4 regions of the Proteiniborus sp. MB09-C3 genome follow, and region 4 is predicted to be linked to each of the others. Evidence: riboswitches for the same ligand, from Rfam matches in the RefSeq annotation. Region 4 holds a riboswitch; each other region holds the start of a gene.
What was found. Region 4 has a riboswitch for cyclic di-GMP ahead of QO263_RS12760 (type II secretion system protein). Riboswitches for the same ligand answer to the same signal wherever they lie in the genome.
Positions count from the first base shown of each region.

Region 1: linked by a shared signal. The riboswitch ahead of QO263_RS06380 (methyl-accepting chemotaxis protein) and the one ahead of QO263_RS12760 (type II secretion system protein) in region 4 are both predicted to bind cyclic di-GMP.
Region 2: linked by a shared signal. The riboswitch ahead of QO263_RS01060 (transglutaminase-like domain-containing protein) and the one ahead of QO263_RS12760 (type II secretion system protein) in region 4 are both predicted to bind cyclic di-GMP.
Region 3: linked by a shared signal. The riboswitch ahead of QO263_RS02680 (tetratricopeptide repeat protein) and the one ahead of QO263_RS12760 (type II secretion system protein) in region 4 are both predicted to bind cyclic di-GMP.

Region 1 is NZ_CP127161.1:1,324,692-1,332,406, forward strand. Features, by position in the region: gene ytaF (sporulation membrane protein YtaF) at 1-340, opposite strand, end outside; gene QO263_RS06375 (TetR/AcrR family transcriptional regulator) at 421-1,209, opposite strand; cyclic di-GMP riboswitch class I at 1,467-1,552, shown strand; gene QO263_RS06380 (methyl-accepting chemotaxis protein) at 1,697-3,397, shown strand; gene QO263_RS06385 (CBS domain-containing protein) at 3,521-3,853, shown strand; gene QO263_RS06390 (helix-turn-helix domain-containing protein) at 3,921-4,304, opposite strand; gene QO263_RS06395 (hypothetical protein) at 4,427-4,639, shown strand; gene QO263_RS06400 (GGDEF domain-containing protein) at 4,897-5,367, shown strand; gene QO263_RS06405 (copper amine oxidase N-terminal domain-containing protein) at 5,529-6,533, shown strand; gene QO263_RS06410 (DUF368 domain-containing protein) at 7,004-7,715, shown strand, end outside.
Region 2 is NZ_CP127161.1:212,935-220,649, forward strand. Features, by position in the region: gene QO263_RS01035 (ABC transporter permease) at 1-624, opposite strand, end outside; gene QO263_RS01040 (ABC transporter permease) at 625-1,572, opposite strand; gene QO263_RS01045 (ABC transporter substrate-binding protein) at 1,577-3,220, opposite strand; gene QO263_RS01050 (DUF364 domain-containing protein) at 3,455-4,228, shown strand; gene QO263_RS01055 (hypothetical protein) at 4,287-4,628, shown strand; gene QO263_RS01060 (transglutaminase-like domain-containing protein) at 4,631-5,425, opposite strand; cyclic di-GMP riboswitch class I at 5,439-5,523, opposite strand; gene QO263_RS01065 (class D sortase) at 5,637-6,374, opposite strand; gene QO263_RS01070 (collagen binding domain-containing protein) at 6,538-7,715, opposite strand, start outside.
Region 3 is NZ_CP127161.1:555,784-563,498, forward strand. Features, by position in the region: gene gcvH (glycine cleavage system protein GcvH) at 1-217, shown strand, start outside; gene gcvPA (aminomethyl-transferring glycine dehydrogenase subunit GcvPA) at 219-1,559, shown strand; gene gcvPB (aminomethyl-transferring glycine dehydrogenase subunit GcvPB) at 1,561-3,018, shown strand; gene QO263_RS02670 (hypothetical protein) at 3,139-3,636, shown strand; gene trhA (PAQR family membrane homeostasis protein TrhA) at 3,811-4,491, shown strand; cyclic di-GMP riboswitch class I at 4,711-4,795, shown strand; gene QO263_RS02680 (tetratricopeptide repeat protein) at 4,889-5,929, shown strand; gene QO263_RS02685 (metalloprotease family protein) at 5,949-6,482, shown strand; gene QO263_RS02690 (FecCD family ABC transporter permease) at 7,058-7,715, shown strand, end outside.
Region 4 is NZ_CP127161.1:2,608,580-2,616,294, forward strand. Features, by position in the region: gene QO263_RS12750 (type IV pilus modification PilV family protein) at 1-1,401, opposite strand, end outside; gene QO263_RS12755 (prepilin peptidase) at 1,415-2,176, opposite strand; gene QO263_RS12760 (type II secretion system protein) at 2,366-2,764, opposite strand; cyclic di-GMP riboswitch class I at 2,910-2,999, opposite strand; gene QO263_RS12765 (type II secretion system F family protein) at 3,077-4,282, opposite strand; gene QO263_RS12770 (type IV pilus twitching motility protein PilT) at 4,298-5,356, opposite strand; gene QO263_RS12775 (GspE/PulE family protein) at 5,364-7,046, opposite strand; gene aroE (shikimate dehydrogenase) at 7,112-7,715, opposite strand, start outside.

The DNA.
Region 1 (7,715 bases), 1.3 Mb from region 4:
AATAAATATCCAGTACAAGCTGCATATCTGCAAATCTAAATTTAATTCTTTTATTTGAGCTTTCACTTTTCCTTAAATTAGCCTTTACAATCCCTTCAAGCAAATAATATATACCTAACAGCATAAGAGCTATAAAGCTAATTGTAGTAGCAAATCTGTTTGGCAATACCATTTTCAATATGGATCCTAAAAAAAGAGAAATCGCAAGAATAAAGGAGCAAATAGTACTAATAACGGCTACCGATGAAATAGGTATTTTAATCTTACTTGTTCCATAAGCAATGCTAGCTACAAAAGCATCTAAGGATAAAGCTATAACTAATAATAAGGCTTCTAACACAGAAACGCCCCCTCAACTAAAATCTAACATTATCATAATACTCTTTAGTAATTAAAAGGTTACAAGGGATGTTTCTTTTATCAAGGCTCATGTACTTCCTTAGATAAGTTATTTTCTTTTATAAAATTATGAAGTAAGTTAAAAAGTTTTTTTTTCGATTCACCAATATCTTCTGCATCGATAAAACTTAATCCAAATAAAAAAGTCGTAATAAGTTTTGCTGTATTAATAGAATTTATATCCTTTTTATAGCTTCCTTTCTGTTTCCCATTTTCAATTATTGAAGAAAATAATTTTATTTTTATATCGATTAATTCCTTAAGCAATTCTTGCATTTTTTTATTGCTTATGTAATGGTATTTGCTTACTATTATGATAGCATTATAATACTCATTTTCTAGCTTAAATAAAGAGTCTATATAATTATCCATTACTTCTACAGGATTCTCATCAGCGAGCACAATAGACTCTATAATACTTTTTTGCTTATCAACAATATATCTAATACAGTTTTCCCATAGTTCCTCTTTGCTAGAAAAATAATTATATATAGTAGTCCTTTTTATTTTTGCTAGCTTGGCGATTTTATCCATATCAATTTCGTTAAATCCGAATCTGGGAAAAGCTTCAATTGCCTTAAGTAAAATCAATTCTCTTGTCCCAGAAACAAAAAAACCATCTATATCAGAGAAACTGTTTAGATGGTTTATTAAGTCTTCTTTATTAGAAAAATAATTATAAAAAGTGGATTTACTGATTTTACACTTTCTTGCAATATTATCTATAGTAATAGCATCTTCGCCATTAATCTCTAGGATTTCTTTTGCACAAGAAAGTATTTTTTGACGATATATCTGGCTTTTGTCCATAACAATCACTCCCATTATTTTGTAATTTATTATTATATTCGCTTCATAAAATGTATTAATTTTATAAAGCAGATATTAATATATACCCCGCCTATTGTGTCATAAGAGTAGTAAATGGATATGTTTGAGATTACCATAGAACTTTTTCCTTATTATAGCATAAAATGTTGACAAAAGTGGAAAATAGTACTACAATAATACGTGGTGTCTAATATAGTAATATTATATGTAAAAACTATTTGTACAATACAATGAAAATATATAAAAAGCTAATTTATCGAAGGATAGAGACGCGAAACCACGGATATGACATGTACGACACTATAATGACTGGGTTGTAAATATGTTTTTCCATGATTTTTTAGCTGTGGTTTTAACAGAACTCACAGCTTTCTTGCATCTATTTAAAAAGGCTGATATTTGTAGAAAAGGTTGTTCTCTTAGCAAGGTGTTAGTTTATCATAATTTCTAAAGGAGAGAATTATAAATGAAATTGACAGTGAGAAAAAAGCTAATATTTGGATTCAGTGCCTTAATTATTTTAATGATTATATTAGGTGGTGTTGGAATATACAGTCTTTCAGTAATTAACAATGAATTAACTGTTTTATATGACATGCACTTAAAAGGCATTGAATATATTAAAGATGCACAAATAAATCTAGCATCCTTGGGAGAGGACAGGGGAATGCTGATATTAGCAGTAGATTCTAAAGGACGGGAAACAGCTGCTAAAAGTATGAAGTCTACATTTGAGGAATTTGAAAAAAACTTAGAGGATTTTAAAAGTACAATAGTAGATGAGGAAGGTAGAAGTATATATTCTGAAATAACAAAACTGTGGGAAATACTAAAGCCTAACGAGGAAAGTGCTATTGCATTAGCTACAAGTGGCAAAATTGAGGAAGCTAATCAACAAACTATGGTAAATCGTCTTAATTCTGAGCAAATAGAAATAAAAATCAATTATCTCGTAAAGCAAAAAAGTGAATTAGCAGAGGCGGCTAATAATGGAAGCGACATGCTATATTCAGAAACATTAGTCATATTGATTATTATAATTGTACTAAGCGTACTAACAGGAATAATAGTCTCTTTATACATATCTAATATAATTTCCAAGCCAATAACAGTAATGGCTGGAGCTACGAAAAAAATAGCTGAAGGTGATATAACAGTACAAGCTATAAAGGTTAAAAATAAAGATGAAATTGGTGAATTAGCAAATTCCTTTAACATAATGACTGATAGGCTAAGAGATATGATAATAAAGATTACAGAAGCTTCTCAAAGTGTTGCCGCCTATAGTCAGGAGTTATCAGCATCATCTGAAGAAACAACAGCTGCTGCCGAGCAAGTATCTAAAACTATACTGGAGCTGTCCAGCGGTGCCGCAGCACAATCCGAAGAATTAGAGGCTACCAGCTCCCATATAGGTCAAATTTCTTCTGCAATACAGCAGGCTGCAGCAAATACAGAATCTGTAACTAATGCAAGTAAGAATGCTTCTGATGCTGCCAACGAAGGAGTAAGAGAGGCAGAAAATGCAGTAAGAAAAATTGATAGAGTAAAGCAGGTTTCCATAGAAAGTGCGAATGTTGTTAATGCCTTAGGAAAAAAATCAGAAGAAATTGGACAGATTGTAGATGTCATTAAGAATATTGCGGATCAAACAAATCTACTAGCTCTTAATGCTGCTATAGAAGCTGCTAGAGCAGGCGAACAGGGAAGGGGATTCGCAGTTGTTGCTGAAGAGGTAAGAAACTTAGCTGAGCAATCTTCTGCTTCGACCCAGAAAATTGAAGGATTAATAAAAGATATTCAGAGCGAGACAAACCGTGCAGTCAATGTTATTGAATCTGGAGGACAAGAAATTCTTGAAGGAGTAGAAGCAGTAAACAAGGCAGGAAATACTTTTAAGTCTATAGTTAAGGAAGTTGAAAACGTGGCAGAACAAATAAATGAAGTGAGTGCAGCTACACAGCAGATAGCTTCTGAAAGCAATGAAATAGTTAAATCGATAGATAGCATTGCAGCTATATCACAACAGACAGCAGCCTCTGGCCAAGAAGTATCTGCGGCTTCTGAAGAACAGACTGCTTCTATGGAGGAAGTAGCAAGCTCTGCACAAGAGCTAGCTCATTTAGCAGAAGAGCTATTGGAAACAGTTTCAAGATTCAAGCATTAAAAATTATAATAACTGAAGGAAGGAGGAAGATATGCTAACGAATCTATGATTAGTAAGTACAGTTTTGTGTTATTTACATGTTAGCAAAATTATAATAATATGATTAGAAAAGCTCGTGATATTATGATAAAAAACTTTATGCTAGTAAATCTTGTTGATAGTATTACATTGATAAACAACATTATATTAGATAAAGGGATACATCATTTTCCAGTGGTGGAAAATGGCAATATTGTTGGAGTAATAACAGATGAGGAATTAATAAAAGCCAATCCTGAAGACATTGCAGCTAATGTGATGATGGGAACATTTTTATATGTAAATTCAGAAGCCTCAATCGAAAATATTAGAGGAATATTTAAAAAAGAAAATCCTGACTTTTTGTTGGTTAAAAATAAAAATAAAATAGAGGGTTTGATTACAGAGGATTTATTAATTGCTAACTCTGACATTTAGATAAAGACGTAGATGTAAAGAAGTATCTTGCATCTACTTTTTTATTTTAAAATTAAGCCATACTATTTTACAAATTATCTTTAAATATTTTAATGCATTTAGTTATTTTTTTTATATTATCTGTAGAAAGCCCATCTACTTCATAAAAGAGCTTTTCTAGTGCGCTAGTCTTATTTGCATAATAAATAGAGTCTTCTTCCTTGATTCTAGACTGTGTTTTTATAGTATTGTTTTTTAACGAATGTCTAATAGTAGTAACACCTAATAAATAATCTATTGAAACATTAAACAATCCTGCAATTTTTAGGATAAGCTCTGGATCATTTGGAAATCTAGTCCCTTTCTCATAATTGCCAACAGATTGTCTACTGATATTTAGCTTTTCGGCCAAGTCATTTTGAGTTAAATTATTTTCTTCTCTAAGAAGTTTCAATCGCTCTGAAAAGTTCATAAAATCACCTCTTAAATATCCTAACATAAAAATATATATACTAATTATTATGCTACAAAAAGGGGAATATTATGATATAATACATACATATGAGTACATATAAAAGAAAAACAGAAAACATTATGCTTAAAAACTTTATAAAGAAACTAGACGATATGATCCCAGAAGAAAGAGAATTATTGACAAGTATTACATATGAAGAGTTAGAAGAGGCATTAGATGAAATAGGTAGAGACATAGTCTATAATTACTTAATATTTGAAAAGGAGGTTAGCTTCGAGGTCTTTTTATCAAATCTAAAAATTTATTTAAGTATCATTAAAAATAGGCTTTAGTAAAAAATCTAAAGGACATAGTTATAATTATTTAATATAAATGCTGCTAAATAAAACTAGTAGCATAAAATAAATCTAGATGCTATTGCAATCATATTTTCATATTTTTTAAATTACGTATAAAAATGAATACTATTGCAAAACTAGGGGAAAAGTCCTATAATTGTCTTGACATAGCTAGTAAAAAAGTCCTAGTTATTAAGTTTTGACATAAGGTACCATAAACATATTTTCCATATGATGAGAGGAAGACAGATATGGCAAAACTCCCATATTTAAAAACAAATAGATATTATAAAAAACGCTTTATTCTATTAATTTTCCTATGGTTTATCTCTCTATTTTTATTATCCATTTACTCTTATCATAGAGTTATTGTAGATGTTAGGAATGAAATAGGAAATAAGGCAATGCTTGTTGCAGGTCGTTATGGAGGAGATGAATTTTCTATTTTACTTCCTGATACTAGCGAGAAAAGGGCAGAGAAAATTGCAAAGCTTATTGTAGATGATATAGCAAAATCAAATGATAGGAGAGAATCCTCTTTAGGTATTGATGGCAGTACAGTAAGCATAGGTGTAGTTAGTCTTGTTCCTGATGAGGAAACTACTATCGAAACCTTGATTAGTTATGCCGACACAGCTTTATACAAGTCGAAAAGACATGGAAGAAATAGAGTATACACATGGAAGAAAAAAGCCTTATCTAAAGATGAACAAACTAGTTAAATATTTCTCCTATATGCAATAAAAGCTAAAGAATTAAATAAGTGCTTTTAAGTGAGTAATACTCAGCTTTAAAAAATAAATAATTTTATGGAACTTTTGCTGAATAACCCCGTCAAATAATCATAAGCAATAAAAAACACAGAAAAGAAGGGAGAATTCAGATGAAAAGATCAACTAAAATTGTAGGAACTCTATCCTTAGCTCTAGTAATGACATCAGCTATTTCACCAATTTATGCTGAAAAGGGGCAGGAGCCTCTTATTATAGAAAGGAGTTCTTCGATTCCTGAACACATGACTATATCCACAAAGGATTCTTGGGAGGATAAAATAAACTATATAAACTTTGAGGGTGTTGTTAAGGAAATTAAAACACAGGAAGGTTACGTATCTGTTTCATTGACAGATGGGAAAGAGGATAAAATTGTAGCAGTATTTAATATATCCGATGAAGCTATGATTGTGGATCAAGCAACAAAAAAAATCATCAAAAGCTCTGAATTAAAAGAGGGTAAAAAGCTTGCTGGCTACTACAGGAAAGATATGCCAATGCTAATGATATACCCACCTATAATTAATCCAGAACTGGTTATTGTAAAGGATGAAGAAGAGAAAGACTTTATTAAGCATTCCAATTTTGATGAAGAACTAATAAGTGCAGATAATTCTCTAAAGCTTAATATTTCAGAAGAAACTGTTATAACAAACCAATATGGAGAAGAGTGTAAGGAAGAAGAGTTATATGATGAGGATTTAGTAGTCTTCTATACAATTACTACTAGAAGTATTCCTGCACAGACAAATCCAAGCAAAATAATTGTGCTTAAGGAACAATCAGAAGAGAATACAGGAAATACAGACGATACTGAAACTGGAGAAGGTAATGTAATAGATGAAATTGCTGAAATGATTAAAGCAGATAGCTATAAAAAAGAAGAAACTGTAATGATTCCTTTGAGAAAAATAGCAGAACATTTAGGATATCAGATTGAATGGAATAACGAAAATAGAAGTATAATTTTAAGTAAAGGCAATGTTTCATTCACAATAGCCATAGGTAAAGAAGATTATGGATACAACAAGAGCTTAAGAAAATTTGAACAAGCACCAGAAATAAATAATGAAAAAACTTACGTTCCACAATCTCTTCTAGACATAATGAAATAATTTAGAAACAATAAAAGTCCCTAGATTTACTGATGTCCCATTTACAAAGTAAATCAAAGGGCTTTTTTTTATGACCTAACCCGATTGTTTCGAATGCTTTTATCGAAAGAATCGTAGGTAGGTCAAATGCAACGAGCACCAACCCTGTTGTAGGTTCATGATAGGAGTGTCCGTTAGGACCAAATTTATGAAGGGTAGCGGGCAAATAAATTTGAGCTGCGAGACATTATTTGTGTCTTTGATTAGGAATTATGACATGACTAATTAAATATAAGTATGATAATATAAGAATTATAATAAAAAGATGAAGTACTATTATATGCCTGTGCTTACTAAATATATTATAACATCTGAAGTCGTAGTTGATGCTAAAATACGAGCAAAAAACTGATGAAATGATGTATTTAGTAATGAAATAATATAGTTATGTATAATATTATCCATAGTATTATACAGCGAGGGGGATTTTGATGGATTTTTTAACAGGCTTTTTAAAGGGAATGGCATTAAGTATAGGAGCTATTGCTCCAGGAGTAAGCGGAGGTACACTTGCAGTAATATTTGGTATATACGAAAGAATTACAGAAGCAATAGCGCATGTGTTTAGGAATTTCAAAAACAATGTAGTATTCTTTTTTCCTATTGCTCTTGGCGGTGGTTTTGGAATTTTAATTTTTAGCAGACTTATAAACTACTTATTTACGGACTATAATATCGAGGTAAAATATCTTTTTATTGGACTTATAATAGGTACATTTCCTTCCCTATTTAAACAGGCTAATAAGCGAGAATTTAAATATACATATTTAATACCATTTATAATAACCTTAGGAATCACCATTATATTTGCATTCTTAGATAATGAGGTGATAAATATAATCCCAAGCCACAATCAGGGAATGTTGCAGCTTCTTATATATGGCTCAATTATAGGCTTTGGTACAATAATACCTGGTATAAGCGCCTCTTTTATCCTAATGTATATGGGAGCATATGAATTAGTACTTGACAGCATAGCAAATATCAATATAGCAAATCTTGTTCCTATGGGTATAGGTTTTGTTTTCAGTATTATTATATTTGCTAAGCTAATCAGCATGTTATTTGAAAAGGCTTATGGGTATACAAATTATGCGGTATTAGGCTTTGCCATAGGTTCAGTAATACCTATATTTCCAGGAT
Region 2 (7,715 bases), 1.5 Mb from region 4:
AGAAGCTTCATACATAACTGCCTTATTGCATTGAAGCACAAAGAAGGTTGACACTACTGGTAGAATATCAGGAAATAGCTTCTTTAACACATCGAACCAATTCCCCTTTATTAATAATGTGTATTTTACTTTACTTTTTTCCATATAATTCATGATTTTAAAAAGCGCTATCTTGTATACTTTAGGCCATGAGAAAAACACAATTGCCATAATAGTATAAACTAGTTTAGGTCTTGCTAAGGACGAAAAAAACATAATCATTACAATTTCAGGAATTATCACAAACAAATTCGCTATTTCAGAAATAATGGTTTTAATAGCTCTTCCATAATAGGCTGATATATATGCAAGAGAGGTTCCTATAAGTGTAGTGAAGAATCCTGATATAATAGCTGTAAAAATCGTTATTCTAAAACCATAAATTAAGAGTGAGAAAATATCATGACCTATTTCGTCAGTACCAAGTAAATAGCTTAAGCTTGGTTCAAGTAATCGAGGATGACTTATGTCTTCATGAGAGTAAGGCATCAACAAATTAGAAAAAACAGCAACCAACAAAAACGTTATTAGAATAATTGCACTAACTTTTTTTGTTTTACTTAATTTCTTAAATGAATTTAGCATTTAACACCTCTTAATGTTTCTTAAAGCTATCAGCTCAAAAATGAAGTTTACCACCAATCCATATGTGCAGCAAACTAAGAGTATGCCCTGTAATAATGGATAATCCCTGTATGAAATTGCGCTCCTAAGAAGTTGTCCAAGACCAGGATAGGAAAAAACAGCTTCTACAAAAATTGAACCTGTTATTGCTAAAACAAATTGTATATTAAGTCTACCCAAAAGCTCAGGTATAATGTTTTTGAAAATATACTTTAAATAAATATCTTTTTTATTGATTTTTAAGTAGCTTGCCATCTTAACAAACTGCTCTTTCTTAACATTTGCAGTACTATTTTTTGAAAATAAATATATAGGTGGTATTTGTGATATGACCAGAACAAATAAGGGTAAAATCATGTGAATTATAACATCAAGAACATACCCAGGTTGTCCAAAGCTGGTCCCTGTAGTATATGCTCCTGTGGCTGGTAGCAGCCTAAGCTTGTAGGCTATTAATATCTGAAAAATAGCTGCTATAAGAAAAGTAGGTGTAGCATGAATACTTATAAATGCACTAATCAAAAGCTTGCTTTCTCTGCCCTTAAGTCCAGACCATATACCAAGAAAAATCCCGAGTAATGACGATATTCCAATAGATAAAAAAGAAAGCAAAAGTGTCCATCCAACTCTCTCCTTTATCAATTGAAATACGGACATTTTATAATAAAAAGAATATCCAAAATCTAAATTAAAGAGATTTCTAAGATATTTTACAAATTGCTCCAGTAGAGGAAGCTCTGGAGAGTAATACTTTTCAAAGGCTTTTAAAGCCTCATTTGTCATCGTATCTACAGAGCTTATGTCCTCTACCATAGCAAACAAAGGACTGCCAGGGATTAACCTTGGCAGTGCAAATGAAAGTGCTATTATTAATGTCATATAAACAGAATATTTAATTAGTGATTTCATCTAATCACTCCACAAAACAAAGCTTATTGTATGCAAAAGGAATTGCAATACCTATCCCATCTGGAGTATAGTAATATCCGTCATAAACAGCTGGATTATAAACTGTAGCATTAAGATTGTAATACATAGTTATGGTAGGTAGCTCCTCTGCTATGATCTCCTGTAATTTGCTTACAAGTTCATGTCTTTTTTCTTTATTTAATTCCATTGCTGACTGTTCAAAAATTTTGTTATACTCCTCATTATGCCAAACCTTTCCACCCTGAGCTGTAACCTTTGGTGCTCCATCTGAATCAGAAGCAAAACGTCCAAGAAGAATTGGGTCTCCACCAAATGAACCATGTCCATTCACAGCTAAGGTGAAGCTTCCTTCGCCTATAAGAGTTTTAACAGTATTGTCATCAAATGTTTTCACTTCAAGTACAATTCCTATTTCCTTTAAGTAGCTCGCTACAAGCTCTGCGTATTGAACATCCTTTTCACCGAATATTGTTTCATATTTCATTTCTTTTCCATCGTATTCCATTACTCCGTCATTGTTTGAATCAACTGCACCAGCTTCTATAAGTAATGCTTTTGCCTTTTCTACATCATAAGGATATTGTTTAACATCAGGATTGTACCATGGTGTATTAGGTTGGAGATGCCCTGCACTACCCACTATGGCTGCTCCACCTGTAACCTTATCTACTATTTCATCTAAATTAATGGAATGATGTATCGCTTGCCTTATTTCCTTTGAATTAAAAGCAGGCTCATTAAAGTTAAAATACAATCTACTTACCCAAAGGCCTGGACCCTCTAATACTTTATACTTATCATCATTCTTAAAGCTAGTAGCTTTTTTATATCCCATAGTTGCGGAAACATCCAGATCTCCCGCAACAAATGCTTCTCTCGCATCGTCATAGTTGCTTACTATAAGCTTGTCAGCAGCAACCTTTCCATAAAAATAGTTCTCATTTTTAGTATATACATATACTCCGGCAGCACTATCATAAGATTCTAATTTAAATGGACCTGTAGCAATTACTGCCTCTGGAGCTGTGAATGTTTCTGGCTCAGTCACATCCTTCCAGATATGCTCAGGAAGTATTGGTAGACAGCCTGCAACATCACTTATAAATGGAACATAAACATCTGAAAGCTCGATTTCTACTGTATAATCATCAATAATCCTTGTTTCTTTAACCATGCTTGTAGAAGCATAATGATAAGGATGTTCCTTAGTATAGTCAAATGTGAACTTAACATCCTCAGCGTTGAATTCTTCCCCATCAGTAAATTTAACTCCCTTTCTCAAATAGAAAGTATAAGTCTTATTATCTTCGGAAACCTCATATTTTTCTGCAAGATATGGAATTTCTCCTGTGTTATCCTTCCATATAAGTGTATCGAAAATAAATTGAAGAGCAACATAGCCCTGTCCTTTTTTGGACACTGTATAAACAGATGGGTAACCTACATCACTTAGATCCATTCTAACTATCTTTTCCTCTGTAGAAGGAGTATCTTCTTCAGTCAAAGGCGTATTACTTTCAATAGCTGGGTTCTCTACAGGTATTTTGGGTCCACAGCTAGCAAGTCCTATGCTCATTATTAAAGCAATGGATAACGCAAGAATTTTCTTTAAAAAATCCATTTTCATTTTACAGTCCCTCCTGTTTTAGATAATCATTAATTGCTAAAACCCTTAATATTCCTATGTACAATCCAATTATAAGGTACACCCTGAAATTATTCAACAAACCCTCTATTGATTATTTCTATCAGGCTCTGAAGTTAAATAGAAATGTTGAATACTATGCTAAACAGCAAAACTAATGTGCTATAATTTTCCTGATATATCATAATTTATTATGAAAAGGGGGTATATAGCTAAATGCTAATTGAAAGGGTCTTTGATATTGCAAAAAATGATTTGGAGGGTCTTTATATTAAAGACGTTATCGTAGGAATATCTTTTGCAGGTGTTCAACTGTCAAATGATAATGTTGCTTTTATATACTTAATGAGAGAAAAACTGCCCTCGGGATGCTCTATATTTTCATATGGTGAGGAAATGATAGGTATGAAAGCAATTGATTGTGCTAAATGGGCTGTTACAGGAGCTGAGGATTTGCAAAGAGGTTTAGGCTGTGCTGTTATAAATGCAGCAAATAAATACATACGTACTACTAAATCTACTGAAGATATGGATACATTATATGAAAAAATAACATCTAAAGATACTGTAGGTGTAATCGGACATATGCCTCCTTTAGTTAAAAATCTAGCATCAAGGGTAAAAAGATATATTCCCTTTGACAGAGCAATAGATATTCAAGGAAGTGTTGAAGGCGCTTCAGTATATCCAATTTCAATGCAAACTGAATTATTGCCTCAATGTGATGTAGTTATTATAACTGGAACAACTATGATAAATCATACAACTGATGAAATACTTAAGATGTGTACGAATGCTCGTGAAATAGCTCTTATAGGCTTCTCCGTCCCATTTTATCCTAAAGCCTACAAAGCTAGTGGTATAACAGCAATAAGTGGAATTGAATTTATGAATGACTGCAAAGAAACACTATTCAAGAAAATATCTAGAGGATGCGGAAGATTAACTATGCATGAATATGGAAATGGTCATTTCTGTAGGATTATATGATAAAAGAAAGACATCAATGACTCTTTTTTATTACATGATTTAAGATTTGAAGTCCTTTTTGGAAATTAACAGGCTATTTAGGGGTAATGACAAGCTTATACTTAATATGTTATTCTATTCTTCTGTATCAGGCTGGGTATGTCTCTATACTTTTAAGGCTTTAAAGGGCGATTTTAAAGGTATAGCTAATTTACCCTATAAAGGAAGCAGGGCGTTTGTCACTAAGGAATTTTATATGGTTATAGGAGGTACTATATCTCCTATGGTATGGCATCTAATAGTCGTTTTAGTAGTATCTATTATAATACTTCCAGATTCTGTCTACATTCGCATTGCCTTTTTAGTTTATTCAGCATATAGAAAAACCACTGGCCTAAACCAGTGGTTTCTATTAACATAGTACTAGTATTGTTTTTCTATTTTATATTCTTTCTCGTCTTTTATCATTGAGCTAGCTGCATTTTCTTTTTTAAGTGCTGCATCATAAGTTGTATCTATAGTTACCCATTCCTTAGAATCTTCTAGATATACTTGATTCCATGCATGATATGCTTCTACATCATTTTTTCTTCCCATAACTAGCTTTGTAGGTACATCTAGGCTTCTAAGCATTGCTGCAAATAATGTAGCATAATCATAACATATTCCCTTTGAAGCTTTTAATATAATGTCTATGGAAGGTATGTATCCTGCTTGTACACTTGCAGCCTTGTCATTATCGTAGCTAATATTGTTTATAATAAAATTGTAAATTGCAATTACTTTTTCCTTGTCATTTTTTGCATTCTTAGCTAATTCTTTGGCTTTTTTCATAGCCTCCATGTTTTCGTTCCAGTTTATTATCTGATTAGATTGTAGGAACACTTTATTAGCATCTGATAGCTTTAGATTTATCTCTTCTTTTTCTACTTGTCTATATTTGTTACCTTCTACATTTTCTAAAATAGAAACAGTATATTTTCCATCTCCAAGCTGTAACGGATAGCTGTTGTTTGCTTTTATATCATAAGTATATTTTATATCGCCTTTAGTAATCATTACTTTTGCTGCAACATCCTTTTTTGGTATATAAGTGATAGTTACTAATCCATTTTCTAATTGGCTTTTATCAATATTTGAATTTGAAGCAAAAGCTATTGTAGAAAGTAATAATAATGAAATGACTAGTAAGAAGAGCACAAGATTTCTCTTTAACATAAAAAACTCTCCTTTCGGTAACTGGCTGCCATCTTATTTTTAAGTAAGGCCCTTTAGCTTTGCGTCCCTAGCTTTCACTAGGTTTGCCTTTATCGGTGAAAAGTCACTGATAAAAAAATATATTTATTTTCTTAATTTTACCATAGCTTGTCCAATTATTGCATAGGGCTACAGTCCTATGATTCTATTTTCATAGCTTACGGTTTAAGGATTATTCAAGTATTTTCCCTTTTATAATCAGCCTATGAGTTGGGTTCTTCATAGGGTGGCAGGTTATTAAGGTTATTTCTTTATCCTCCTTATTACTATATAATACCCAGACTTCTTCTGGATAAACATATAGCTTTTCTGTAACAGTATATTCAAACTGACTATCTCCAATATCTACTACTATTTTATCTTCAATCTCGACCTCTTCTAGTCTATTGAAGTTCCTTCCAAAACTACGATTTCTATGTCCTGCTATGGCATAGTTTCCGATTTCTCCTGCTCTCCCTGTGTTTTCCACACTGGCTACTGATATGTTTAGGTTGTTTTGCGTAGCTCCTTTTAGTATGGGCTGACTGAATTTGATTTTTTCTATTTTAAGAATACCTTCCATGTGCTTTTGTATATATTCTTCTCTTTCTTGTGCTACTCTTTCTGCTTCTTTTCTCTTCTTTTCTTCCCTATCTGCTTCTTCTTTCTTTTTCTTTTCTCTTTCTCTTATCTCACGGGAGTTTAGTTCTTCGATTGCGCCTATTTCTAATTCCTCCTCGCCGTATGACTCTAAGCTATTAATTTCTTCTTCCTCTTCCATATCTACACTATCTATTCTAGAGAGGCTTTGCTGCCACTCTTCTATAAGTTTAGATTGTTTGTAGTCTGCATATAGCTCTGATGCTTTTGGATATGCAGCTATGAATAAACCTGTGATGATTATTATCCATGGTATTATTTTTCTCTTCATTCTTTACCCTGCCTTTAAATCATCTTTTTAATGATAATTTTATCATCTATATATTCTTCAATACTAGTAGTTTTATGTTTAAAAGGCAGAGATTTTAGCCTCTGCCTTTCATACTATTTCCCTTTACTTCGTATAGCACCCTTTTGCTGTAGTTCTACTTTTTTTATACTATTTTTCTTCTTAGGAATAGTCCTAGAAATACTAATAGTAATCCTGTTATATAATATCCTATTTTGCTGCCTTCCCCAGTTTTAGGAAGTACTGTGCCTAATGGGATATCGTCTACATCTATCTCGATGAGCTCTTCTGTCCCATCTGGATGTCTTATGACAAATTTATCCTTGCCCTTAAATCCAGGGTTTGGAGTGTACTTCCAGTTGCCATCTTCGTCAAACTCAACTGTTCCGTTTTCTGGTGGTGTGACTATTGTTGGTTCTTCTGGTTCTGGTTTAGGTTCTGGCTCTGGTTCAGTTGGTTTTTCTGGCTCTTCTGGTTTTGTTGGTGGTTCTGTTGGTTTCTCTGGTTCTTCTGGTTTTGTTGGTGGTTCTGTTGGTTTCTCGGGTTCTTTTGGTTTTGTTGGTGGTTCTGGGTCTACTGGTGGACGATAACTATTTGTGATAGTTAGTCCGTCGCTAGATATTGACTTTCTGTAGCCACTTGGAACTTTTACCTCGTCTATTGTATATTTATGTTCTTTTCCATCTATATCTGTTTTGTCTAAGCCAGTCCAGATATATTCTGTTTCTCCGTCTTCTAATTTTACTGGTTCCCCAAAAGCTTCACCATCTCTGTATAGTTGCAGCTCTATGGCTGGTCTTGTACTTGATCCACCAATCCATACCTTTTTACCTGTTATGTCTATCTTAGGTATTATATAGGTATTGGTTACTGTCATATATTTATCTGAAACTGACTTCTCATAGTTTTCTGGAACATTTACTTCGTCCACAGTGTAAACATAATCAATACCTTTTTCATCTGTTTTATCTAAACCTGACCATTTGTAACTAATTGCCTCACCACTTAGTTCTACAGGTCTACCATATGGAATTCCATTCCTATATAACTGTAATTCTATAGTTGGTCTAATAGACGGCCCATTCACCCATACCTTTTTACCTATTACATCTCTCTTTGGTGATTGGTAGGTATTGGTTATAGTTAATCCATCATCTGATACCGACATACCATAATCTTCTGGAATGCTTACTTCTTCTACTGCGTATTTGTAATCTATCCCATGTACATCGGTCTTATCTAAATCAGTCCAAGTATAGGATATTTCTCCATCAGCTAAGGTTACTAATTCTCCATACTGAACATTGTTTTGAAGCAATCGTA
Region 3 (7,715 bases), 1.8 Mb from region 4:
CTCAGTAGTTGAATCAGTTAAAGCAGCTTCAGATTCTTATCTTCCTGTATCAGGTAAAGTAGTTGAAGCAAATGAAGAGCTAGAGGGAGAACCAGGCCTACTTAACGAAGATCCATATGCGAACTGGATTGCTAAAATTGAGCTTTCAGATGAATCAGAACTTGAAGAATTAATGAATGCTGAGGAATACGAAGACTTCTGTAGTAAGGAGGAATAGTATGCATAGATATATACCAAATACGGAGGCTGATAAGAAGCGAATGCTTGAAAGCATTGGTGTAAGCTCTGTCAGCGATTTGTTTTCAGACATACCAGATAACTTAAAATTAAATAGAAAGCTTAATATTTGTGAATCAATGTCTGAGATGGAGATTGTAAGGCATATGGAAAACCTTACAGATAAAAATAAAAGTGTAGAAGAATTAGTGTGCTTTCTAGGAGCAGGAGCATACGATCACTACATACCTTCAATAGTAAAGCATCTTGCTATGAGGTCTGAATTCTATACTGCTTATACTCCTTATCAGCCAGAAATAAGCCAAGGAACGCTACAGGTAATATTCGAATATCAAACTATGATAACTAGTATCACAGGTATGGATGTAACTAATGCATCTATGTATGATGGACCTACTGCAACGGCAGAGGCGGCTATAATGGCCTGCGAAAATACTAGACGTAAATCTATTATTGTATCAAAGACAGTTAATCCTGAAACTAGAAAAGTTCTTAGAACTTATCTGAAAGTAAGAGATATTGAAATAATAGAAGTGGATATGGCCGACGGCGTTACAGATGTAGAAAAATTAAAATCTCTAGTAGATAAAAATACTGCTGGAGTTATAGTTCAAAGTCCAAATTTCTTTGGAATACTAGAGGATGTAACTGAAGTTGAAAAGGTTATCCATGAAAATAAAGGAAACCTAATTATGTATGTTGACCCTATTTCACTAGGAATATTAAAAACTCCTGGAGAATTAGGGGCAGATATAGTAGTAGGTGAAGGACAATCTCTTGGAAATAGGCTAAACTATGGTGGACCACATCTAGGATTTTTAGCTGCTACTTCAAAGCTTGTCAGAAAGCTTCCTGGAAGAATAGTTGGCCAGTCTGTAGATGTGGATGGAAGGAGATCCTTTGTACTTACTCTTCAAGCAAGAGAGCAGCATATAAGAAGATATAAGGCTACTTCCAATATATGCTCTAACCAAGGCTTGAACATGGTTATGGCAGCTATATACATGGTAACAATGGGTAAGAAAGGGCTTAGAGAAGTTGCACTACAAAGCACACAAAAAGCACATTATGCTTATAATGAAATGGTTAAGTCCGGTAAATTTAAGCCATTATTCGATAAGCCATTCTTTAAAGAATTTGTAGTTTCAAGCGATATAGATGCTAGCAAAGTTAATAAAGAGCTTCTAAATAAAGGTATTCTTGGTGGATATGAGCTTAGAAAAGAATACAACGAGTTAAATAATGGGCTTCTTTTCTGTGTAACAGAAAAGAGAACAAAAGAAGAAATTGATAAGCTAATTGGCGCTTTGGAGGTGATGTAATATGCTAAGAAATTACGATAGCTTGATATTTGAAATCTCCAAGGAAGGAAGAACAGCCTATAGCCTTCCCCAAAATGATGTAAATGAGCTTTCACTAGATTCAATCATACCAAGCCAATTTTTAAATGAGAGAGAGGTTGATTTACCAGAAGTAAGTGAAGTTGACGTGGTGAGACACTTTGTTAATCTTTCAAATAAAAACTATGGGGTAGATACAGGATTTTATCCATTAGGTTCATGTACTATGAAATATAACCCTAAAATAAATGAAGATATGGCAGCTCTTGATGGATTTGCTGACCTACATCCATATCAACCTGAAGAAACTGTACAAGGCGCACTAGAGCTTATGTATAACCTTGAAACATATCTTTCAGAAATATCAGGTATGGCTAGAACAACTTTACAGCCAGCAGCTGGGGCACATGGTGAGCTTACAGGACTTATGATTATAAGAGCTTATCATGCTTCTAGAGGAGATAGCAAGAGAACTAAAATAATAGTTCCAGACTCAGCTCACGGTACAAATCCTTCAAGTGCACAAGTTGCAGGGTTTGATATTGTAGAGATAAAATCAGATAAACATGGTGCAGTAGATATAGAGGCACTTAAAGCTGTATTAAGTGATGAAATTGCAGGTCTTATGCTCACAAATCCAAGTACTCTTGGATTGTTTGAAAAGAATATAAAAGAGATAGCTGATTTAGTACATGAGGCAGGCGGTCTATTATACTATGATGGCGCTAATATGAATGCTATCATGGGTATTACAAGACCTGGAGATATGGGCTTTGATGTAATGCACTACAATCTACACAAAACCTTCTCAACACCTCATGGTGGCGGAGGACCTGGAAGTGGCCCAGTTGGAGTAAAAGAAGATTTTATTAAGTTCCTTCCATGTCCAATGATAGAGAAAAAGGGTGATATGTATACTCTAAATTATGATTGTCCAGATTCAATAGGCAAAATGAAGGGCTTCTATGGACATTTTGGAGTGATGGTTAGAGCATATACCTATATATTGTCAATGGGTGCAGAAGGTCTTAAGGAAGCAAGTGAAACAGCTGTTCTTAATGCAAATTATATTATGAATAAGCTTAAGGATCACTACTACCTACCATTAGACCAAATCTGTAAGCATGAGTTTGTATTAGGTGGGCTAAAGGAAGATAATTTAGAAGTAGCTACACTAGATATTGCTAAGAGGCTTCTAGACTATGGCTACCATCCACCAACAGTATACTTCCCATTAATTGTTGATCAAGCAATAATGGTAGAACCTACTGAAACAGAAAGCGTTGAAACACTGGATGGCTTCATAGAAACTATGATTAAGATAGCTGAAGAAGCAGAAAAAGATCCTAATCTGTTAAAAGAAGCACCACATAATACACCAGTTAGAAGAATAGATGAAGCTAAGGCAGCAAAAGACCTTATCTTAAAATGGAGTAAATAAATATTAATCTTAAATTCAGGTAAGGCATGCTCCTTGCCTGAATTTTTATATTGCTGGATAAAAAAATAACAATATGACAAAACTATAAAAATAGTTATAATTTTTTGATGGAGTGATTATATGAATCCAATGTTGAAAAAATTAGTAGACCAAGAATTTATGACAGAAGCATTTGCAAGCTATATCGAAGAAGCAGTAGCTAATAAAGACTCTTTTGTGGTTTCAGGTCACAAAGGATGGGGAATTCTACCTCTTTTTGCTACAATAGGTGCTGTAGCTAAGGGAAATTCTTCAATGAAGCAGGTTAAAAGCTTCGAAGACTTAGCTGATGAAGCTGAATACTATTTAATTGGAGATCTTAAGGATATTGATTATGCAAAGTTAATTACTGACACTATGTTAAAACAAAATTCATCAATGATTTGTCTAAAAGATCCAGATCATCCATACTCATTTTTTAAATTACTTGGTGATGTTTATAAAGCTAATGGAGATACTTCCAAGACATATCAAGTACTTGAATGCGACAAGATCAATGATGAGAAAAAATTGGTCAAGATCACTAAGATTACATTAAATGAAAAAGGAAGGCCTTTAAAGGTTGACTTAAGAGGATAGCTAAATGTTTAGACCCGCAGATAACTGCGGGTTTATTGCGGCATTGAAAAAAATCAGGAGTTTAGATTCCTGATTTTTTTATATTTATGGTGTTTTTTAATACTACTACTAGTGTTTTTTAATACTACATGGTGTATAATATATTTAGAGATATTAAAAGAGGAGAGTGATTTAATGAATGAATTAAATAAATCTTTGGGAGTTAATGAAATTTCAAAGAAGGCTTACTCTATAAAGGAGGAAATAGCCAGCAGCATAACTCACGGCGTAGGTGTTCTATTTAGCGTAGTCACTTTGACTATTTTGCTCATATATGCTATTTGGGATAAAAGTACAATATCAATAGTGGCCTTCAGCATATATGGATTTTGCTCCATCTGTCTGTATACATCTTCAACCCTATATCATAGCTTTCAAAATGAAAAAATAAAAAAGATACTTAGAGTATTTGACCATTCTTCAATATTTTTATTTATTGCAGGTACTTATACTCCAGTTACATTGCTATCTATGACAGGATATTGGAGAATAGGTATATTAGTTGCTGTATGGACTATAGCGTTATTTGGCATAGGATTTAAGATATTCACCTATAATAAATTCGATAAGTTTAAAATGGTTTCTGTACTTATGTATGTGCTTATGGGCTGGATAGTAGTTATAGCAGTAAGGCCTATGCTGCAGATGGTGCCGAAAGGATTTTTCATTTGGTTATTGGCAGGTGGAATAGTCTATACATTAGGAACAATATTTTATTCAGTAAAGAAAATTCCTTATAACCATGCTATATGGCATTTATTTGTACTAGGCGGAAGTGTAATGCACTTTCTAGGAATATTTATATATTTGAAATGAAAAAGCTGAGAATTCTCAGCTTTTTCATTATACTATAATCTCAATTAGATGAAACAATAATAAAAAAATAATGCAAAGCTATTAAATCTTAGCTATAGTACTAAAGTACTAAAAAGCACATAATTAGGAAAACACTCTATTAATCAACGATATTTTGCAGACATAAAATAAAGATTTTGGTATAATATTTTGGTGATAAAACAAAGCTAGCAGGATAATTTTTGAAAAAGGTAAACTTATTGAAAAATAAGGACGCAAGGCTACAGGCCTAAAGTCAAATGACCATGGTAGCTGGGCCACCAGATTATTGCATGTAAGCCCATATCTCTCCATGCCTTTTCGACATGTAGGGATTTTTTGTTTTATTGTTAAAATAACTTGGAAGGAGGACAAAATTATGACAGAGGATATCGAAAAAGCAAACGATGCTGATGAGATAGTTGCATGTTTGAATTGCAGTAGTTCAGTAGTAGAACCTGAGTATAAAGCACCTTTGTGTAGCGAGTGTAGGGACAAATTATCAAATCGTCCAATACCACTATGGATAAAAGCTTTCTTTGGTATTATATTTATTGTTACTATTCTATCTCTTATAATGTTTCCAGCTCTACTGAAAGCAGGTGTTGCTTATGAAAGAGGGGCTAGGGCTGAAAATGAAAGAAAATACATTACTGCTATGAATGAGTATGAAAGGGTTTTAAACAAGTATCCTGACTCAACTCTTGTTTTGGCTAAGCTTAGTATTGCATATTATGAGAATGATAAAATTGATAAAGCAATAGATGCAATTGATATGATAATAGGGGAAGAGGCAGAAGAAGACTTAATAGACAGGATTGATACTGTTATGGATAATATAGCTACATTTTATTTCCTCAATGAAGGCTTAAATAAAATATTGAATAGTTCAGAGCAGGACTATTATACTGAAGAACTTGTAGCTCAGCTAGAAACTTATGTGAATGAACATCCAGAAGATGTTGCAGGAAAGTATTATTTAGCAGATGCTCTATATGAGTTTGGAGAGTTTGATTATGCTGAAATTTTAATAAGAGAAGTTATTAATTCTAAACCTGAATTTCATTCTGCATACTTTTTTCTTGCCGCAATATGTAGGGAACAAGAAAGATACGATGAAGCTTTAGAATACTGCAAAGAAGTGTTGAGCATGAATGCTGAAAATCCAGGAGCATACATAACTATATCCAAAATAGAGCTTAAGAGAAATAATGACGAAGTTGCTTTGGAAATGGCAGAAAAAGCATATAAACTTGACAAAGATAACAATCAAGCTGTTTCAAATCTCTCTCTAGCTTATCATTATAACGATATGATAAGTGAAAGAGACAATATGTTTAATCTTCTTGTAGATAAAAATGCTGAATATGAAACCGAATTTTTGACATCAATTTTTAACGGAACATATCAATGGAGATAAATAAGCGAGGTGTAATATTATGTTTATCATACCAGGATTTTTAATATCAATAATAACTTTTCCTGGAGTAATAGTTCATGAGCTTGCTCATCAACTGTTTTGCAAAACATCTAGGATTGCAATCTTTGATATTTGCTATTTTAGGTTTGGAAATCCATCAGGCTATGTGGTTCATGAAGAGCCTAAAAATGCGAAGCAGCAAATTCTAATAGGCGTAGGGCCTTTTATAGTAAATACGGTAATTGGTGCATTAATTTCACTGCCTGCTGCTATACCAGTTATTAAATTTAAGAGCGGGAATATTTTAGAATATGTATTGATTTGGCTTGGTGTGTCCATAGCTATGCATTCTTTTCCTAGTGTACAAGATGCAAAAAGCATATGGGCATCTATAAGAAAAAAAGAAACACCTATTATAGTTAAAATATTTGGGACTCCAATAGTTGGGATAATTTTAATATGTGCTATTGGCTCTGTGGCATGGCTTGACTTAATTTATGGAATGGCAGTTGCTATGCTCCTTCCTAATTTGCTTATTAAAATAATAGCGTAAAAATTCTATAAAATTATATATATAAAAAGCTTTAAAAATTATTAGAGAGGATAGTAAAGACTATCTTCTTTTTTTAATTAAGAAGCAAAGGGCTATTTTGAAGATGAATGGTTCAAGATTGTAGAGGGCAGTGAAGAAATAGGCTATTGCATAGTAGCTCCCAGCGAGAAGTGGAAACCAGAAAGAGTAGCTGTTGAAAAACAGGTGAAAGAAGAAACGGAAGGCGGCCCAGCTGGACATGTTAAACTTGATACGGGAATATTATATGAGAGCAAAGGGAGGATTAAATGTTATTGGAAGCTATTTACAAAGTCTTATTGTTTTGATTTACAAGTCATGACTTAGTGTGGTATAATAACAAAATCGTTATATTCAATAAAACATAACGATTAAAGAAAAAACATAAACAGATAAGAGGATTGTTTTACTTATGTAAGCGGTGTCATGGACGATATTACAAGTGTGTTTGGCTCAATACTGTATGTTATAGCATTTATTTTAAGTGAAAATATAAATTTAATTATTTTAAAATCTAAATGTGAAAAATATAATTTGAATTTACAAGGAGGAGCAAAGTGCGAACTAGGGCAGATAACTGCAATTCTAATAATTATCTCAAGTTTTTAATACTAATATTAATACCCATAATTGCCTTTTTGCTATCTATGACGATTGGAAGATACTCTGTAACTATTAATGAAATATTTGAAGTAGTAATAGCCAAAGCCCTAAAAAGAAATATAGAATACCCTGAGGTGATTGAGACAGTTTTATTTCAAGTTAGGATACCAAGGATTATAGCAGCCATGATTGTAGGAAGTGCACTATCAATATCAGGTACGGTATATCAAGGAATGTTTAAAAATCCAATGGTTTCTCCAGATATACTAGGAACTTCAGCAGGGGCAGGTTTTGGGGCTGCACTGGCTATATTGCTTTCTTATAATACTGTTGGGGTACAAATATCAGCATTTATATTCGGGATTATTGCGGTTTTTTTAACATACTTTATAAGTATAAAAATAGGTCGAAGCAGTAATTTTATGTTTGTTCTAATATTAGCAGGAATCTTAATAGGTACTATATTTCAATCATTTATATCGTTATCAAAGTACATGGCAGATCCATATAATAAGCTACCTGCTATAACATTTTGGCTTATGGGAAGCTTATCGTCTATAAGTAGAAGAGATGTATTCTTGCTTATAATACCTTTTTTGCTAGGGACTGTGC
Region 4 (7,715 bases):
TAAGGTACATTTGTTTAAATCCTTTGATAATCTCATTCCATAGCTATTGATCAAACAGTCTGGATTGATGATTTCAAAATTTATAATATCTTCGGTAAAATTCTTACTACCATCAAGTGTAATTTTAAATGCATTATTTTTTCCAGATATAATTTGTGTAATCGTATAATAGCTTTTATCAATTAACTCATCATTTAATGTAAACTCCATAAGCTCTATATTATTAACCTGAGATGTGAAATTAATAATAATTTCTGTCAATTTATTGTTTGTTTTTTTGTACACGCTATTTTCATCTAAAGCAAATACTATATCCAATTTTTCAGTTGTTGCTTTATTGAGATCGTCTATGTCAAATTTGCCATCCCATAAATAACCTGTTTCACTCCTGGTAAAAAAATATCTATCTTCTCCGTTTTCTATTGTATATTCGTAATTCCATAGCCTCCAAAATTTTATGCTAATCAGTTCTTCAATACTAACTTCCAGCAGCATATGTTCTTCACTTTCTCCCTCTGATGGAATGTATGATTCACCAGTAGGCTTAATTTCTACCTTTGCAGCTTTGGGATACTTATTATCTACAGGTAATGCAATATATCCTGGAAGGTCAATATAAAAGTTTATTTCTGGATATTTAGGCTTATTATTTTTATCCCATTTTGGAACAATCACTTCTTTATCTAATTTCCAATCAGAGCTTGCAGCATTAACCCCATTTGGCATAACCATTATTTCAAAATAGCTCCATTTAATAGGTTGTACTTTATACGCTCCATTCATTAGATTTCCTATTAAAGCTATACCGCCTCCATCTGTATTAGCAAAGGTTGAATATAAAGTTGACTGTCCTAAGCCAATCATAACATTTTTAACTCCTTCATTAGCCCCTCTTAAAGTTGCAGATACTTTTACCTGACCTGGGAGAGTTGGTATCCTTTCACCTTCTCTAGATATTAATGTACCCAGTACAGAATACTCCTTAATTTCCCCAGTAAAAACATCCTTTGCTTCTACAACAACATCAACCTTTTTTGTAGCCTGAGGTACTGGTTCACCTGTGCTTGACTCAGAGCCTTCCCAATATACTCCTGTAGTTACGTGATATTTAACTCCCTTTATTGTTACAGAATCATTATCATTCATATAATAATCATCTTTGACAATTCCCCTTGGCGAATATCCAGAAATATCTAAACCTAAGTCGTCATAGTCCAATGTTTTTAGCCATTCTACTTGTGTGTATGCTAAATTTAAAGCATTAAGTCTTATATTATTCCACTTTGCATACTTTACTGAATAAATAGACATTGGTATTATAAATACACTGATAATACCCAGCAATACTATAGAAAAAATCACTTCTATTAAAGTAAATCCTTTTGTTTTATTTTTTCTCAAAGGAACTTCCTCCCTAGACTAAAAACCTTAGAACATACCAATTAATAATTCTGTCTCCGAAAAATAGAGTAACAATAAATGCAATATTGATAAAAGGTCCAAAAGGTATAGCATCTTTTTTCCCTTTTTTATTTAGGAGTAATAAGAATACTGAAAAAACGGCTCCAATTATAAAGGATAATAATATGTTCAAAAGAAGCTTCTTTATTCCAAGCATAAAGCCTAATACACTAATAAGCTTTATGTCTCCTCCTCCCATGCCACCTTTTGAGACTATAGCAATAACTAGAAATAATCCTCCTCCTAATAATAGAGCTAATATGCTATTCATTAGATTAAATGGTGTTTTATACAATATAAATAATGTGAGCTTATGAATAATAGTTATTATGAAAATAATAATTACTAAAGAATCCGGTATTATTTGATGATAGTAGTCTATTAAGCTAATGACAATTAAAATGCTCACAATAGAGCTATAAAAAAAGAAATCAATTAATAATCCATAAAAATGAAAAAATATAGCATATAAAATACCATTCAATAGTTCAACAATGGGATACTGTGGGGAAATGGACTCCCCACAATATCTACATTTGCCTTTTTGCAATAGAAAGCTAAGTACAGGAATAAGGTTGTCCCATTTTAAAGGAGTGCTGCATTTAGGACAATGGGAAGAAGGATAAGCTATAGACTCTTCTCTAGGTATTCTGTATATGCATACATTTAGAAAAGAACCTATTAAAGTTCCGAATATGAATGTTAGTATGTACATGGTAAGCTCTCCTTTAGTCAAATTTTCTGTTTACTTTGAAGCATTTCAATTAAAAAGTTATATTATGTGGGACAAGGTCCTGTCCCTGAAGTCCTTCAAAAGTTATATTATGTGAGACAAGGTTCCTGTCCCTGAGGTCCTTCAGGATAAAATTCCTGTTCTTGTGCTCTTCTCTCTAGGTTCTCAATTCTACTCATTTGATACTGTTATATCTCCGCCAGTAGAAATCGTTACTTTATAATCTTTTCCATTAACTTCTGCGTTAGAGATTCCAGTAGGTGCTTTAGGCCATTCCTGAAGATAATTTCCCCAACCATTATCATCGTCTTTATTTGCTTCTGTCCATACTACATCAGCCTCAGTTGGGACTCCTTCATCTGCTATATACATTGTTGCTGCACTTGTAAGTACTTTAATATTAGCCTGATGTGCAGTATCTGCTGCTGCTTTTCTTGATGTAGTTAGCTTAGGTACCGCAATAGCTGCCAATATACCCAGTATAGCTATAACAACAACTAACTCCACTAAAGTAAATCCTTTTTTATTTTGCTTTAACTGCTTTAACTGCTTTAAAATAAATTCGAACATATCTGTTCCCCCTTGTTATTATTTTTTATCAATACCATATAATAGATGCAACTATTATTTCTTTTCTAAACCACCACCCTTCGAAAATAGTATTAAAAAATTGTCCTTTGGTACAAAAAAAGCTGCACAAATAACACTAAATTATTTATGCAGCTGAACGATCATGGCTACTTCTCAGTAGCTTTAGACTCTAGCTTTGCGTCGCTATTTTTCAATAGCTTTGCCAATTATTCTGTTGATATCTACAATAATATTTTAGTTACTAAATCCTGTCAATACAAAATTTGCTATTTTTCTAGTGTTTTTTTGCTTTTACATCTGTACAGTATTGACCATGTCAAACATTGGCAGTGCCATGGCTATGACTATAAATCCCACTACTAGCGCCATGAATACTACTAGAAGAGGTTGGAGCATTTCTGTCATTTTTTGAATGGCTACCTCTACCTCTTCGTCATAGAAGTCTGCGCTCTTATTTAGTATTTCATCTAGTGAGCCTGATTCTTCTCCTATTTTTATCATTGAATCCACCATAGGAGGAAATACCCTAACTTCTTTAATTGTTCTGGATAGAGGAATTCCTTTCCTTACTTCTTCCTTTGCATTTTCTAGTCTAAGGCTTAAAAACCTGTTGTTGACTATTTTTGATACTACATCTAGAGCTTGAAGTAAGGGTATCCCACTTGATAGAAGCGTAGACAATGTTCTAGTAAATCTTGAAGTAGCTATCTTTATGCTTGTGTCCTTAAAAATTGGTATTCGAAGCTTTAACCCATCAATAAATAATCTTCCAGATTCTTGCTTTCCAAAATATCCTATAATAAGTGCTAAAATAAGTATTGAAGCTAAATATATATACCACTGGTTTTTGAGAGAATCACTGATGCTTAAAAGCAATTTAGTTGGAGCTGGCAATTCTATTCCACTGCTTTCAAACATTCCAATAAAAGTAGGCATGACAGCCACTAACAAGAAAATCACTACTGCTATTGAAACAACTCCTAGAACAATGGGGTAAATCATTGCTCCTTTTACTTTATTTTCGATTTTATTCTCTTTTTCATAATGTATTGCCATTCGTTCCATTATTACATCAAGGTTACCACTTACTTCTCCTGCCTCAACCATGTTTACTAGCAAGCTAGGAAAAACCTTTTCGTATTTTCTCATTGATTCAGATAAAGTCATTCCTTTTTGTACATCATCAAAAACAGCTCTTGTTGCATTTCTCATTGCTTTATTTTCAGTCTGGACTTCCAATATATCTAGACATTTAATTATGCTGACACCTGCATTTAGCATTGTGTAGAACTGCCTGCAATATACTGCTATATCCTTTTTAGTAACCTTTTTCGAAAAATAAGACGATACTGGTTTTTCTTCCTCTTTATGCTCTATTGATATAGGCATGTATTCGTTATTTCTTAGCATCGATAGTACTTCTTGTTCACTGTTAGCCTCATAGATTCCTTCTATAATTTGTCCGCTATCTGTAACTGCTCTATACATAAACTGCATAAAATCACCACCTGATTATAATACATAGTTTCTGATAATATCAGTATTTACAGACTGATTCAGTGCCGTTTCCCCACTTATCAAGCCTCTTTTGTATAAAGATAATAGTGAATTATCCATTGTCTGCATACCAAACTTGGCACCGGTTTGGATTGCTGTATCAATTTGATGAGATTTTTCTTCTCTTATTAAATTTCTAATTGCAGAAGTAACAATCATGACTTCAAATGCAGCTACTCTGCCTTTTCCATCTAATCTAGGTAAAAGCTGTTGAGATACAATTCCCTGAATAACCGAAGAAAATTGAATTCTAATTTGCTGCTGCTGATAAGGAGGAAATACATCTATTATCCTATCTATGGTCTTTGCAGCTCCTAATGTATGTAAGGTAGATAAAACAAGATGCCCTGTTTCAGCAGCTGTTAATGCAATACTTATAGTCTCCAAATCTCTCATTTCTCCTACAAGGATCACATCAGGATCCTGTCTTAGGGCAGACCTAAGAGAATTTGCAAAACTCAAGGAATCATTGCCAATTTCCCTTTGATTAACTATGCTTTTATTATGTCTGTGCAGATACTCTATCGGATCCTCTAAAGTTAATATGTGACAGTTTCTCTCACTATTTATAGAATCTATCATTGAAGCCAGCGTAGTAGATTTTCCACTGCCAGTAGGCCCAGTTACTAGTATTAGTCCCCTTGGAAGCTTTGATAAGTCCTTAATAATATTCGGCAATCCAAGCTCTTCCATAGTAGGTATAGTTGGAGGAATAATCCTAATTGCCAATGCATAGCTTCCTCTTTGCTTGTAGATATTGATTCTGAATCTTCCTATTCCAGGACTAGAATATGATGTATCCAATTCTCCCTTTTCAAACAATTCATTTATTTGTCTTTCATTCAATATTTTTCGAGCAATTTCCTCGGTAGCAGCAGGCTTTAAAACCTCTTCGCCCATCTTTACAAGCTTACCATCTATTCTGTATGTTATAGGTATGCCTACTGTAATATGTATATCTGAAGCATTTTTTTTAATTCCATCTTCAATCAAATCTAAAAAATCCAACTTCATTTTCCCCCTAATCTATGGTATATCCAATTCTGAATACCTCTTCTATTGAAGTTATTCCCTTTAATGCTAAATTAACTACATTATCATAAAGAGTTGTCATACCATTCTTTATAGAAGCTTCTTTAAGTTCATCAGTAGTAGCTCTATTATCTATTAGCCTTCTTATATCCCTATCTATATACATTATCTCGCCTATAGAAACTCTGCCTCTATAGCCTTTAATGCATTTATTACATCCAGTTTGTTTGTAAAGAGTTACATCTTCTTCTAATTCAAGTCCCAAAATCTTTTTTTCTTGAGAACTGGCTTTATAAGGTGTTTTGCAGCTAGGGCATAATTTCTTTACTAATCTTTGAGATATAATACCTATAACAGAGGTAGATACTAAATATGGCTCAATTCCCATATCAATAAGTCTCACTATAGTGGAAGCAGTATCATTGGTATGAAGTGTAGATAAAACAAGATGGCCTGTAATTGATGCCCTTACTGCAATCTCTGCTGTCTCTGAATCTCTTATTTCTCCGACCATTATTATGTCAGGGTCTTGCCTTAAAATAGACCTTAAACCTTTTGCAAAAGTTAAACCTGACTTATTATTTACCTGTACTTGATTGATGCCTTCAAGCTTGTACTCAACAGGATCCTCAACAGTTATTATGTTTTTCTCCTCATCATTTAAATCTTTTAAAATTGTATATAAGGTTGTACTCTTTCCACTTCCAGTAGGTCCGGTCACTAATATTATCCCATAGGGCTGCCTTAATATCTTGTTAAATACCCCTAACTCCCTATCTTCAAATCCTAAATCCTCTTTTGAAAAACTAAATCCATCTCTATCTAATAATCTAATTACTATTTTCTCACCATATACGGTCGGCAATGTAGATATTCTCATATCTATTTCTTTATCCTCTAGTTCAGTTTCAACTCTGCCATCTTGTGGTATTCTTCTTTCTGCAATATCCATTTTACCCATTATCTTTACTCTGGTAACTATTGCCATGTGGCTTTTGATGGAAAATCTCATTATCTCTTGCAAATCTCCATCTATTCTGTATCTTACTCGTACATTGTTTTCAAAGGGTTCAATATGTATATCACTTGCTCTCATTTTAATAGCTTGTCCAACAATAGAGTTAACTAATTTTACTACTGGAGCACTATTAACATCGGATAAGTCTTCCTCATCTAGATCTTCAATACTACTAGATGTGTAGGCTTCTTCAAACTCTTCTAAAACTTTTTTTGTATTCTCTTCTCTATAAAACTTATCTATAGCTCTCAGTATTACAGATTTTAATGAAATAACGACTTCAATATCCATACCTGTAAGAAGTTTAATATCGTCAATTGCAAAGATATTAAAGGGGTCACTCATAGCAACTACAAGCTTGTTGTCAATTTTGTCAATCGGTATTAGGCTATACCTTCTAGCAATATTTTCAGAAATTAAAGAAGTAGCCTTTGGGCTGATTCTATAAGAGGCTAAATCTATAGAAGGTATTTGAAGCTGAGTTTCTAAAACTTCTAATATGTCCTCTTCTTTCACAAAGCCAAGTTCTACTAAAATTTCACCTATTCGCTTAGTCTTAGTCTTTCTCTGCAATTGTAACGCTTGTTCCAGTTGGCTATTACTTATTTTATTTGCTAAAACTAATAAGTCACCTAGCTTAAAATTTTTATTCATATGACCCACCTTTTACTAATATAATAGTATATTCTTACTATTTCTACATAAAAATACTTTTACCTTCATATTTGGAGACTATTGATAATATTCTTGAGCACCTCTCCTTTAATATAATTCCAATCTATACTATCGTTCATTAAGCTTTTATTCCAGATCTTTTGAGAATATATGGCTTGATTAATTAGCATATCTAGCCCTCCAAAGGTTTTGCATCCTAACTTTTCGGCTTCTAAAATCCATTTAGTCTTTTGGGGCTTGTAAATAATGTCATAAAATATGGTGCTTGTAGAAAATAATCTTGGCGAAATAGGAACGCTGTCAGCATCCGGATACATACCTATAGGAGTAGTATTGATCAGTATATCTATATCTTTTGGGATAGATGTTTCTCTGCCTATTTCATAACAATTTATATGTATATTAGGAAATACGTCTTCAACTAATTTTTTAAGCTTGTACGCATTCTGGGTGGTTCTATTAATTATCACCAATTCCTTTATGCCTTCGAAGGCTAAAGACACTGCTATTGAATGTGCAGCTCCTCCTGCTCCAATTAAAGCTACTTTTTTATCTTTAATATCTATTTCTCTATCTCTTAACGATTTAACAAATCCATCTCCATCAGTATTAAAGCCTCGAAGCTTCCCATTTATATTTAATACGGTA